Regions from separate parts of the Streptomyces sp. NPDC005784 genome, predicted to be linked through region 2. Evidence: riboswitches for the same ligand, from Rfam matches in the RefSeq annotation. Region 2 holds a riboswitch; the other holds the start of a gene.
The links. Region 2 has a riboswitch for S-adenosylmethionine ahead of ACFYR3_RS02210 (aminotransferase class V-fold PLP-dependent enzyme). Riboswitches for the same ligand answer to the same signal wherever they lie in the genome.
Positions count from the first base shown of each region.

Region 1: linked by a shared signal. The riboswitch ahead of ACFYR3_RS15925 (putative leader peptide) and the one ahead of ACFYR3_RS02210 (aminotransferase class V-fold PLP-dependent enzyme) in region 2 are both predicted to bind S-adenosylmethionine.

Region 1 is NZ_JBIAIQ010000008.1:74,530-79,598, forward strand. Features, by position in the region: gene ACFYR3_RS15915 (amino acid ABC transporter permease) at 1-794, opposite strand, end outside; gene ACFYR3_RS15920 (hypothetical protein) at 964-1,098, opposite strand; SAM riboswitch class IV at 1,255-1,400, shown strand; gene ACFYR3_RS15925 (putative leader peptide) at 1,378-1,503, shown strand; gene ACFYR3_RS15930 (glutathione S-transferase C-terminal domain-containing protein) at 1,615-2,406, shown strand; gene ACFYR3_RS15935 (hypothetical protein) at 2,529-2,801, opposite strand; gene ACFYR3_RS15940 (MFS transporter) at 2,982-4,403, shown strand; partial or broken gene ACFYR3_RS15945 (RNA polymerase sigma factor) at 4,632-5,069, shown strand, end outside.
Region 2 is NZ_JBIAIQ010000001.1:500,471-505,539, reverse strand. Features, by position in the region: gene ACFYR3_RS02220 (cytochrome bc complex cytochrome b subunit) at 1-4, shown strand, start outside; gene trpD (anthranilate phosphoribosyltransferase) at 174-1,238, shown strand; SAM riboswitch class IV at 1,324-1,440, shown strand; gene ACFYR3_RS02210 (aminotransferase class V-fold PLP-dependent enzyme) at 1,629-2,990, shown strand; gene ACFYR3_RS02205 (Lrp/AsnC ligand binding domain-containing protein) at 3,027-3,308, opposite strand; gene ACFYR3_RS02200 (rhomboid family intramembrane serine protease) at 3,351-4,106, opposite strand; gene ACFYR3_RS02195 (hypothetical protein) at 4,260-4,499, shown strand; gene ACFYR3_RS02190 (NYN domain-containing protein) at 4,535-5,069, shown strand, end outside.

The DNA of each region.
Region 1 (5,069 bases), on a different contig from region 2:
CCCATGCTCTGCACGGAGCCGAACAGGTCCAGCAGGGAGACGTAGAAGACCAGTGAGGTGCCCTTGATCAGGCCGATCAACTGGTTGACGTAATTAGGGGTGATGGAGCGCAGCGCCTGCGGGAAGACGATCTTCGCGAACTGGTACCGCTTCGGCAGGCCCAGGGCGGAGGCCGCTTCGTGCTGCCCCTGGTCGACGGAGAGGAGGCCGCCGCGCACCACTTCGGAGGCGTACGCCGCTTCGTTCAGGCTCAGTCCGACGACGGCGACGGCCATGTCGGTGGCCAGGTGGGACTCGTCGAAGGTGAAGAAGGCCGGGCCGAACGGCACGCCGACGCTCAACGTCTGGTACAACGCGCTGAAGTTGTAGAGGAACAGCAGGACCACGATGAGCGGTACCGAGCGGAACAGCCAGGTGTAGACCCAGCTCACCGCGCGCAGCACCGGGCTCGGGGAGAGCCTGGCCAACGCGAGCAGGATCCCGCCCAGCAAGCCCAACACCGCGCTGTAGAAGGCGACTTCAAGCGTGATGACCAGGCCGTCGAGGATGGTCGGGCGAAGGAACCAGTACTGGAAACGGTCCCACTGGTAGAAGGAATTGGTCACCAGACCGTGGGCGATCTGGGCGACCAGTACGAGCACCACGGCCGTGACGATCCAGCGGCCGGGACGCCGGAGCGGAAGAACCCGCTGAGCCGCCAGAGGCTTGGGTACGGCAGGGACGTCGGTACGGGGGATCGCCTCGGCGAGCGGCGCTGATCCGGAGGACACAGCTGCGCCGGGAGATTGACTCATGGAGAGCTCCAGCGGATGCGGACACCCCGGACCACGGCGAGCGGCGGCATGACGCGGAGCCGGAACGGCTCAGCGCGGATCGACGCACGGGTGCATGTGGAACGGGGGCTGGACGGAGAAGGGGCACACCGCGACAGCGGTGGTCGTCAGAGATTCAGAAGAAGAGCCGTCAGCCCTGGCAGAGGGGGCGACACGTGCCCGTACACAGCGCGCTGTTGACGCGCAGCAGGTCCACGGAGCGGTCGGCGCACAGCACATCGCGGCCGAGGCGCCGCCATGCGGCCGTCCCGTCAGCTGCGTGCATCGCCGTCACCATCACTTCTCCGGCCCTGAGGCATCTCGTTGTGGGCCGCACGTTAGGCCCGCCCCGAAAAGAATGTCAATGCGGGTGACCACCAGGTGAGACCGCGCGTGCGGCCTTCTTGACGGCAGCTCAGGGCGCGTCGAGACTGGCCTGGACGGTCACGATTGTCAGCGCCCACGGTGCGGGTTCGCCCCGCTCCTGTGGTCATCGGCCCCGGCCCGCTGACAGGCAACCCTTCCACCGCGACGGGGTGCCCCGGGTGACGACCGGGTTCCGCCGATGCGGCGGAGCAAGCGTGGTCTCGCGTCTCGCGAGCCCTGGAGTCGGGACCGGTGGGAATTGCCCAGGAACGGTTTGACGAGACGCCTGCACATCGATCTGTTGCGTGTCTCCAGCGCCTACTGATTCGTGACCGGTCCGTTCGATCCGGACCGGTGCGACAAGCGCAGTCAATCCGCATTCGGCCGCTGGTGCCCACAAGGCGGCGGTGGCTTCCTCGTTCCCCAAGGGAGAGTCATGCCCGAGACAGCTTCGCGGACTTCAGGTACAGCCAACTCGCGCCCCTGTGACCAGATCCCGTTCCCCTCGGACCTTCGCCTCAAGGTGGCGGCGACACCGCCCGCGCTCCCCCACAGCGTCCACAGCCGTATCGGCGTAGGCCTGGCCGGCGGCTTCTACCCGGCGCCGCACCGCTACGAGCTGTATCTGTCGGAGAGTTGTCCGCTCTCGCTGCGCATCGCGATCACCCTCGACCTGCTCGGCCTGAGGGACTCGCTCGCCACCACCCTCCTGGCACCCCCCGCCGGGACACCCGACGCCTTCGCCTCGCTGCGCCGCGCCTACGAGGCCACCGAGCACCACTACGACGGACCGCTGACGGCGCCCGCGCTGTGCGACCGATGGAGTGGACGCATCGTCAGCAACCACACGCCGGACATCCTCCGCGATCTCGCGGGGCTGCTCTCCGGTCACACCACGGGGCACCCGTCCGCGCTGTGCCCTCCGGCCCTCAGCGCAGACATCGAAGCCCTCCGCGACCTGCTGGAGCGCGACGTCACCCCGTCCGCCCAGCCCTCGGAACTCTCGGCCGCCCTGGAGTTGCTGGACTGCCAACTCGCCGCGCAGCCCTATGTGTTGGGCGAAGACCTCACGGCTGCGGACGTGGACGTGTGGGTCGCGCTCACCCGACTGGGCCGGTCCGACATCCTCGGCTCGCATCCCCGGCTCCGGGACTACGTACGCCGTCTGGGCGACCACTCGGCCTTCCGGGACGGGAGCGCCGTGGTGTCCGTGGCTGCCGACGCCTGACGCTCCGGCGGAATCGAGAGGGGAGGTTCCTGCCTGGCCGAGCGCCCGGCCGGCAGGTGAGCGGGGTCCTCGCACGAATGGCTGAACGGAGAACCGGACGCCGGGCCCGGCGTCCGGGCCGTTCAGTCGCGCGGAACCAGGATGATGCTCACGCCCTTATGGGTCGAGGTCCACTCCCGGCCCCGATCGAGGATCTCCCGCCCCGAGCCCAGGATCTGGTCCTGGATGATCAGCGCGGACTCACGGAGCTCCTCCCACGGCTCCGGCACGTCGAAGGCACGCCGGGACCGCTCGACGGAGCCGACCAGAGCACGACAGGCCGCTTCCACGTCGGCGACGTTCTGGCCGGCCGATCCGACTCCGTCGATCGACCACGTCATCCACAGGCGCCCCATGACGACACTCTGTCCCATCCGCGGAACCAACGCATGGCCACCGCACAGAACACGGAGCAATCACCGAGACGGTCCACCGGTCTGCCCCCGTCCACGTGCGGTCCGCCGACGTTCGGCGCAGGCTATGAGCGTAGGAGCGCGGCACCCACACCACACGTCCGGCGGCCAGAAGGAATGACGATGGCTGAAACAGGCCCGTCGAGACGGCCGTCGGTGGCGCAGCGCCGGGTTCTCGCCCCACTCGCCCTCGCCCAGTTCATCTGCAGCTTCGCCGGCTCCAACATGAACGTGATGATCAACGACATCAGCGAGGACCTCGACACCACCGTGCAGGGCGTGCAGGTCGCGATCACGGTCTTCCTGCTCGTGATGGCCGCGCTGATGATTCCCGGCGGCAAGTTGACGGACCGCTACGGCCGGAAGCGCTGCTTCCTTGCCGGGCTGACGGTGTACGGGATCGGCGCCCTGCTGAGTGCCGTCTCCCCCGGCCTGGGTGTCCTCATCCTCGGCAACTCGATTCTCGAAGGCGTCGGAACAGCACTGCTCATCCCGCCCGTGTACATCCTCACGACGCTCCTCTTCCAGGACATGACCTCCCGCGCCCGAGCCTTCGGGGTCATCATGGCGCTGGGCGGCATCGGCGCGGCGGCCGGCCCGCTCATCGGCGGGCTCATCACCTCGTGGATCAGCTGGCGGGCCGCCTTCGTGTTCCAGGCCCTCGTCATCGCACTGATCATCGTGCTGAGCCGGCACATCAAGGACCCGCTGCCGCCGGATCCGACACGCCCCTTCGACACCGTCGGAGCCGTCCTCTCGGCCACCGGCCTCGTCCTCATCGTCATGGGCATCCTGGCCGCCGACAACAACGTCTGGCTGATGACCGCCCTGCTCGTCCTCGGGGCGCTGACGCTGCTGCTGTTCTTCCGCTCCGTACGCGCCCGCGAGGCAGCGGGAAAGGAACCGCTGCTGTCCACCAGCCTGTTCCGCAACCGCACGTCCAACCTCGGCCTCATCACCCAGAACATCCAATGGCTGCTGCTCATGGGATCGTCGTTCACCGTGGCCGCCTTCCTCCAAGTGGTACGCGGCTACGACGCCATCGCGACCGGCGTCATCTTCACGGCCGCCACCCTCGGTCTGCTCGCGACCTCCCTGGCCGCCGAACGTCTCGCCGAGCGCCGCCCCCAACGCACCCTGATCATCGCGGGCTTCGTCGTCACGATCTCGGGCGTCGTCGTCCTGATCGCCATGGTCAACAGCTTCTCGAGCCCCTGGGCCTTCGCTCCGGGGCTGCTCCTGGTCGGACTGGGCCTGGGCGTGATGCTGACCCCGTCGGTCAACATCGTCCAGTCGAGCTTCCCCGAGGACCAACAGGGCGAGATCTCCGGCCTGTCCCGCAGTGTGTCGAACCTCGGCTCCTCGCTGGGCACCGCCGTCGCCGGCACCATCCTCGTAGCCGAATTCACCACCCGTTCCTACGCGGCGGCCATGGTCACACTCGCCGTCCTCGGCCTCTTGGGACTCACCGCCGCGATCCTCCTTCCCAGGACCCCCGTCAGCACACCCAACATGGCGGGCACCCGGGCACGGAACGGCGGCTGACTACTCGGACGGCTGCCGAACTCCCCTTACGGAAAAGCCAGTTCCGGGTCCTGTGGCACAGGACCCGGCCTTCGTCATGCCCGAATACAGGCATCACTTCGGATTCCGTCCGTAACGCTTTTCGCGCTACGGCCCAAGAACAGGTGAAGCGACTTCGAAGCACTCCGGAAGCCTCCGCCGAGGAAGGCCGAGGAGGGCCGAGGATCCTCCGACAAGAAGGAGACGCCTGTGGACGGCGCGGAACGGTCACGGGGTGGGCCCGCCGCTGCGGCACGTGACCCGCGGCTCTTCGAAGCGTTCTACCGGCGCCATGTCGACGCCGTGACGCGTTTCGTGGCCCGGCGGGTCGACGACCCGCACACCGCAGCCGACCTGACGGCCGAGATCTTCCTCGCCGTCCTCGACTCGGCCCACACGTACCGGCCGGGCCTCGGCAGCGAGACGGCCTGGCTGTACGGCATCGCACGCAACGTCGTGTCCTCGGAGCGCTGCCGGGTCGCCCGGGAGGCCGAACGCGATCTGCGCTTCCGCGCACGACGGTTACTGAAGGCCGACGACATCGTCCGTCTGGAGGACAAGCTCGACGCCGAGAGCCCCGGCCGACGTGTCCTGGCCGCGCTCGCTCGGCTTCCCGAGGGCGAACGGGCCGTCATGGAGCTGATCGCC
Region 2 (5,069 bases):
CTGATCCCCGGCTGTTCGCCACGGCAGGAGCCCCGTCCAGGCAATGGACGGGGCTCTTTGCCGTCTCCCGGGCTGGATAGGGTGGACTCACCCCGTGGTGCGGGGTGATCCACTCCGCGTCACCTACGACCGTGTCACCGACCACCGTGTGACCTACGAACCCAGGAGCGACCATGAGCGCTGTGAACCCCGCTGGAGGCGACACCGCGGCGGGCCGTTCCTGGCCGGCGGTACTGAACGGCCTGCTCGAGGGCCGCGACCAGAGCGCGGACGACACGGCCTGGGCGATGGACCGCATCATGCGCGGAGAGGCGACGGACGCGCAGATCGCCGGGTTCGTGGTGGCCCTGCGGGCCAAGGGCGAGACCGTCCAGGAGATCACCGGACTCGTCCGGGCGATGTACGAGCACGCCAATGTGATCGAGGTGCCCGGACACACCGTCGACATCGTCGGAACGGGCGGCGACGGCGCGAAGACCGTCAACATCTCCACGATGTCCTCGATCGTGGTGGCCGGCACCGGCGCCAAGGTCGTCAAGCACGGCAACCGGGCCGCGTCCTCCGCGTCCGGCTCGTCGGACGTCCTGGAGAAGCTCGGCGTCAATCTCCAGCTCACGGTGAAGCGGGTCGCCGAGGTGGCCGAGGAGGCCGGGATCACCTTCTGCTTCGCCGTGAAGTTCCACCCGGCGCTGCGTCATGTGGCGGCGGCACGCGGCCAGTTGGGCATCCGGACGACCTTCAACGTGCTCGGCCCGCTGACGAACCCGGCACGGGTGAAGGCCCAGGCGGTCGGGGTCGCCGACCCCCGTATGGCGCCGATCGTGGCCGGAGTGTTCGCCGAGCGAGGCAACTCCTCGCTGGTCTTCCGCGGCGACGACGGCCTCGACGAGCTGACCACCACCGCCGGCTCCCACGTCTGGGTGGTCCGCGACGGCCTGGTCACCGAGGAGCGCTTCGACCCGCGCGACGTCGGGCTCGACATCGTCCCGGTGGAGGCCCTGCGCGGCGCCGACGCCTCGTACAACGCGGAGGTCGCCCGGCGCGTGCTGGACGGCGAGAAGGGGCCCGTACGGGACGCGGTCCTGCTGAACTCGGCGGCGGCCCTGGTGGCCCTGTCGCCGACCGGCGCGTCGCTCGCGGACCAGCTCCGCGACGGAATGGAGAAGGCGGCCGAGGCGATCGACTCCGGCGCCGCGAAGCGCACCCTGGACCGCTGGGTGGCCGCCAGCAACGCCTGATCCACCGGTGACACGGAGCAGGGCGCAGTCCAGAATCCGGACTGCGCCTTGCGCGTGGAAGATCCTCTGGCAAGATGCTGTACCAGGTCATGAGTGACAGCCATCAGGCCCCGGCCGGCTGTCCGGCAACCCTCCGTCCGTGGCGGGGTGCCCCGGGTGAAGACCAGGTCGTAGGCAGCGAGGCCTACGGCAAGCGCGGACCCCTCCCGCCCTCCGGGCGGATGCAACCAGGGGTCCTGGTCGTTCGAGGGAGCCTTCTGTGAGCAAGCGAATGCGATAGGGCGTAGAGCCCCGCCCCCGCACACCCTTTTCACCCTTTCCTGCGCTGAGCCCTGCCTCCGGGCGGCCGGCTCGCGCGGTGATCCCGCCTGCCTCTCACAGGAGCTCGCCATGTCTGTCTCCACCGTTGCCGCCGACCAGTCCGTTTGTGCCCCTCTGGCCGTTCTGGGCCGGGATGTCACCGTCCCGCTCGTGACCGGCGGCGAGGTGACCTACGCGGCCCTCGACTACGCCGCCAGCGCGCCCGCCCTGCAGCGGGTGTGGGACGACGTGGCCGCGTACGCGCCGTACTACGGCAGCGTCCACCGGGGCGCCGGCTACCTCTCGCAGCTGTCCACCGACCTCTTCGAGAACGCCCGCAGGACCGTCGAGGAGTTCCTCGACTGCCGCGCCGGCGACCAGGTGGTCTTCACCCGCTCCACGACCGACTCGCTCAACCTGCTCGCCGCCGCGCTCCCGGCCGACTGCCAGGTCTTCGTCTTCGAGACCGAGCACCACGCCTCGCTGCTGCCCTGGCGCGACGCCCGGGTGACCTACCTGAACGCCCCGCGCACCCCGGGCGAGGCCGTCGCCACCCTGGAGCAGGCCCTCGCCGCCCGCGACCCGTACGGACCGGCCCTGGTCTGCGTCACCGGCGCCTCGAACGTCACCGGGGAGCTGTGGCCGGTGCGGGAGCTGGCCGCCGCCGCGCACGCCCACGGCGCCCGTATCGTCCTCGATGCCGCGCAGCTCGCCCCGCACCACCCGGTGTCGGTCCAGGACCTCGACGTCGACTGGGTCGCCTTCTCCGGGCACAAGCTGTACGCGCCCTTCGGCTCCGGTGTCCTCGCGGGCCGCTCCGACTGGCTGCTCGCCGCCGAGCCCTACCTCGCGGGCGGCGGCGCCAGCCGCAAGGTCACCCGGCGTACGGACGGCGGCGTGGACGTGGAGTGGCACGACAGTGCCGCCCGGCACGAGGCCGGCTCGCCGAACGTCATCGGCGCCTACTCGATCGCGTCGGCCTGCAAGGCGCTCACCGAGGAGGGCTTCGACAACCTCGTCGCCCGTGAGCAGCACCTGATCCGCACCGTCCGCGCGGGCCTCGCCGAGGTCCCGGAGGTCCGGGTCCTGTCGCTCTTCGGTGACGACGCCCCGCGGGTCGGCGTCATCTCCTTCGTCGTCGAGGGCTGGAACAGCTCGCACTTCGCGGCCGCGCTCTCCGCCGAGTACGGCATCGGCGTCCGCGACGGCCTCTTCTGCGCCCACCCGCTGGTCCGCACGCTGCTCGGCAGCGACCCGGAGACCCAGGGGGAGTGCGGCGCTCCCGAGGCGGCCCCGGGCGAGAAGTCCCTCAACGCCATCCGCGTCAGCTTCGGGGCCGGTACCCCCGACGAGCACGTCGAGCGGTTCGTCCGCGCGGTGCGCGAGCTCGTCAGGGACGGCGCGCGCTGGCAGTACCGCACCGAGGGCGGCCGCTGCGTCCCGGCGGTCTGACGCACCGAGCGTGCCCGGAGGCGGTGTTGCCGTCGGTCAGGAGTCGAGGCCGATCGCGAACGCCGCCTCCAGGTCGTGCTGGGAGTACGTACGGAACGCCACGTGCGTGTCCGTCGCCTCGACGCCCGGGATCTTGCTGATCTTGCCGGGAATGACGTCCGCGAGGTCGTCGTGGGCCTTGACCCGGACCATCGCGATCAGGTCGTAGGTGCCGGTGACGGAGAAGACCTCGCTGACGCTCTCCAGCGACGCGATCGACTCGGCGATCTCGGGGATCCGGTCCACGCTGGTCTTGATGAGGACGATCGCGGTGATCACGGCTGGTTCTCTCCCTAGGGGGCCGCTGCTGGGGATCTCACCCTACTCGCGGTCCAGCTGACCCGGCTGATCCGCCGGGGGCCCCGGAAGCGGCCCCGGAGCGGGCACGACGGCCGTACGGCGGCGGAACCGGGCCCACGCGTAGACGAAACCCAGGGAGAAGCCCACGAGGTGGGCCAGATAGGCGACCCCGGGGCCCGAGGCGCTGCGGCCCGCCGCCAGCCACTGCAGGGTGAACCAGAACGGCAGCACCACCCAGGCCGGGAACCGCAGCGGCAGGAAGAACAGGAACGGGAAGAGACTGGTCACCCGGGCCTTGGGGAACAGGTACAGGAACGCGCCGAGCACCGCGGAGATCGCCCCGGAGGCCCCGACCAGGGACTGCTGCGAGGTGGCGTTGGCGGCGGCGTAGCCGAGCAGGGCCAGATATCCGCAGCCCAGGTAGAAGAGGGCGAACTCCAGATGGCCCATGCGTTCCTCGGCCATCAGCCCGAAGACGTAGAAGAAGAGCATGTTGCCCAGGAGATGGAGCCAGCTGCCGTGGATGAACAGGGCGGTGGCGGGGGTGAGCGCCTCGCGCGGGGCCCCGCCGAACAGATCGGCCGGGACCACGCCCCAGCGGCGGAAGTACGCCCGCTGGGCGACCAGCAGTTCGTCCCCGGTGCCGTACGCGGGATCGAGGCCCGAGGCGGGACCGATCACGAAGATCAGACAGCACAGGACGATCAGCCCGTACGTCACCGGCGCCGACTGACCCCGCAGCGCCCTGCCGAACGCCGCACTCCAATTGCCGATCATGGTGCAGAGCATGACGTAACCACACCGATGCGCACAGACCGCCTCGCCGCCGCGGACAGCCGAGCGTCGAGTACCCGCCAGGCCGTAGGGTTACGAGCCAGATGCACCGGGAGACCGGTGCCGGACGGACACTAGAAGGAAAGCGACCGCCCTATGACAGTTCCCCTGCCCGACGCCAAGACCCGCTGGCGCTGCGCCCTCTGCGGCAACCTCACGCGTTTCGACGTCACCCGCTCCTCGAAGGTCGTCGAGTACGTACACCTCGACCTGGCCGGTGAGCCGAAGGTCGAGGAGCGCGAGGTGGTCAGTGAGACCATCGAGTCGGTGCGGTGCCGCTGGTGCAACGCGGTGGATCAGGTCGAACTCGTGGACAGGCCGGGCGCCGGCTCCTGACGGAGCGGGCCCCGCACGGATATTGGGGTGAACGGATGGTGGAGACCACAGGCGGGGAGCCGGACGACGGCACCGCCGAGGTGCTCGACCGTCCGCTGCCCGACGGAGTGCGCCGACGTGTCGTGCAGATCGTCTCGGACGGCTTCGGCGGGCTGACCATGGCCGAACTTCCCGCCCAGTTGAGGCAGTACGCCCGATTCGCGCCGAACCGGCGGGCCAAGTTCGCCGGCAACGCCATGGCCGCGGCGCTGGAGACGGACCCGCTGTTCAGACAGCGCATCGCCGAGAAGCTGAGAGAGGCCCAGCCGGAGCTCGTCGCAGTTCTCGACTCGGGCGCGCCGCCTCCGGCCGCGGATCCGCTGGACGTGGCGGCCGCGGCCTATGTGCTGCGTCCCGCGGGCTGGGTGAAGCTGGTGACCGCCGCGGGCGAGGAGGCCCTGCGGGCGGACGCCGAGCGCGCCGACGAGGAGAACCGCGCCGAGCTGGAGCGGCTGCGCACGGAACTCGCCGAGGCCCGCGGGCAGACACGGGCCGAGACCGAACGGCTGCGCACGGAAATGGAATCGGCCA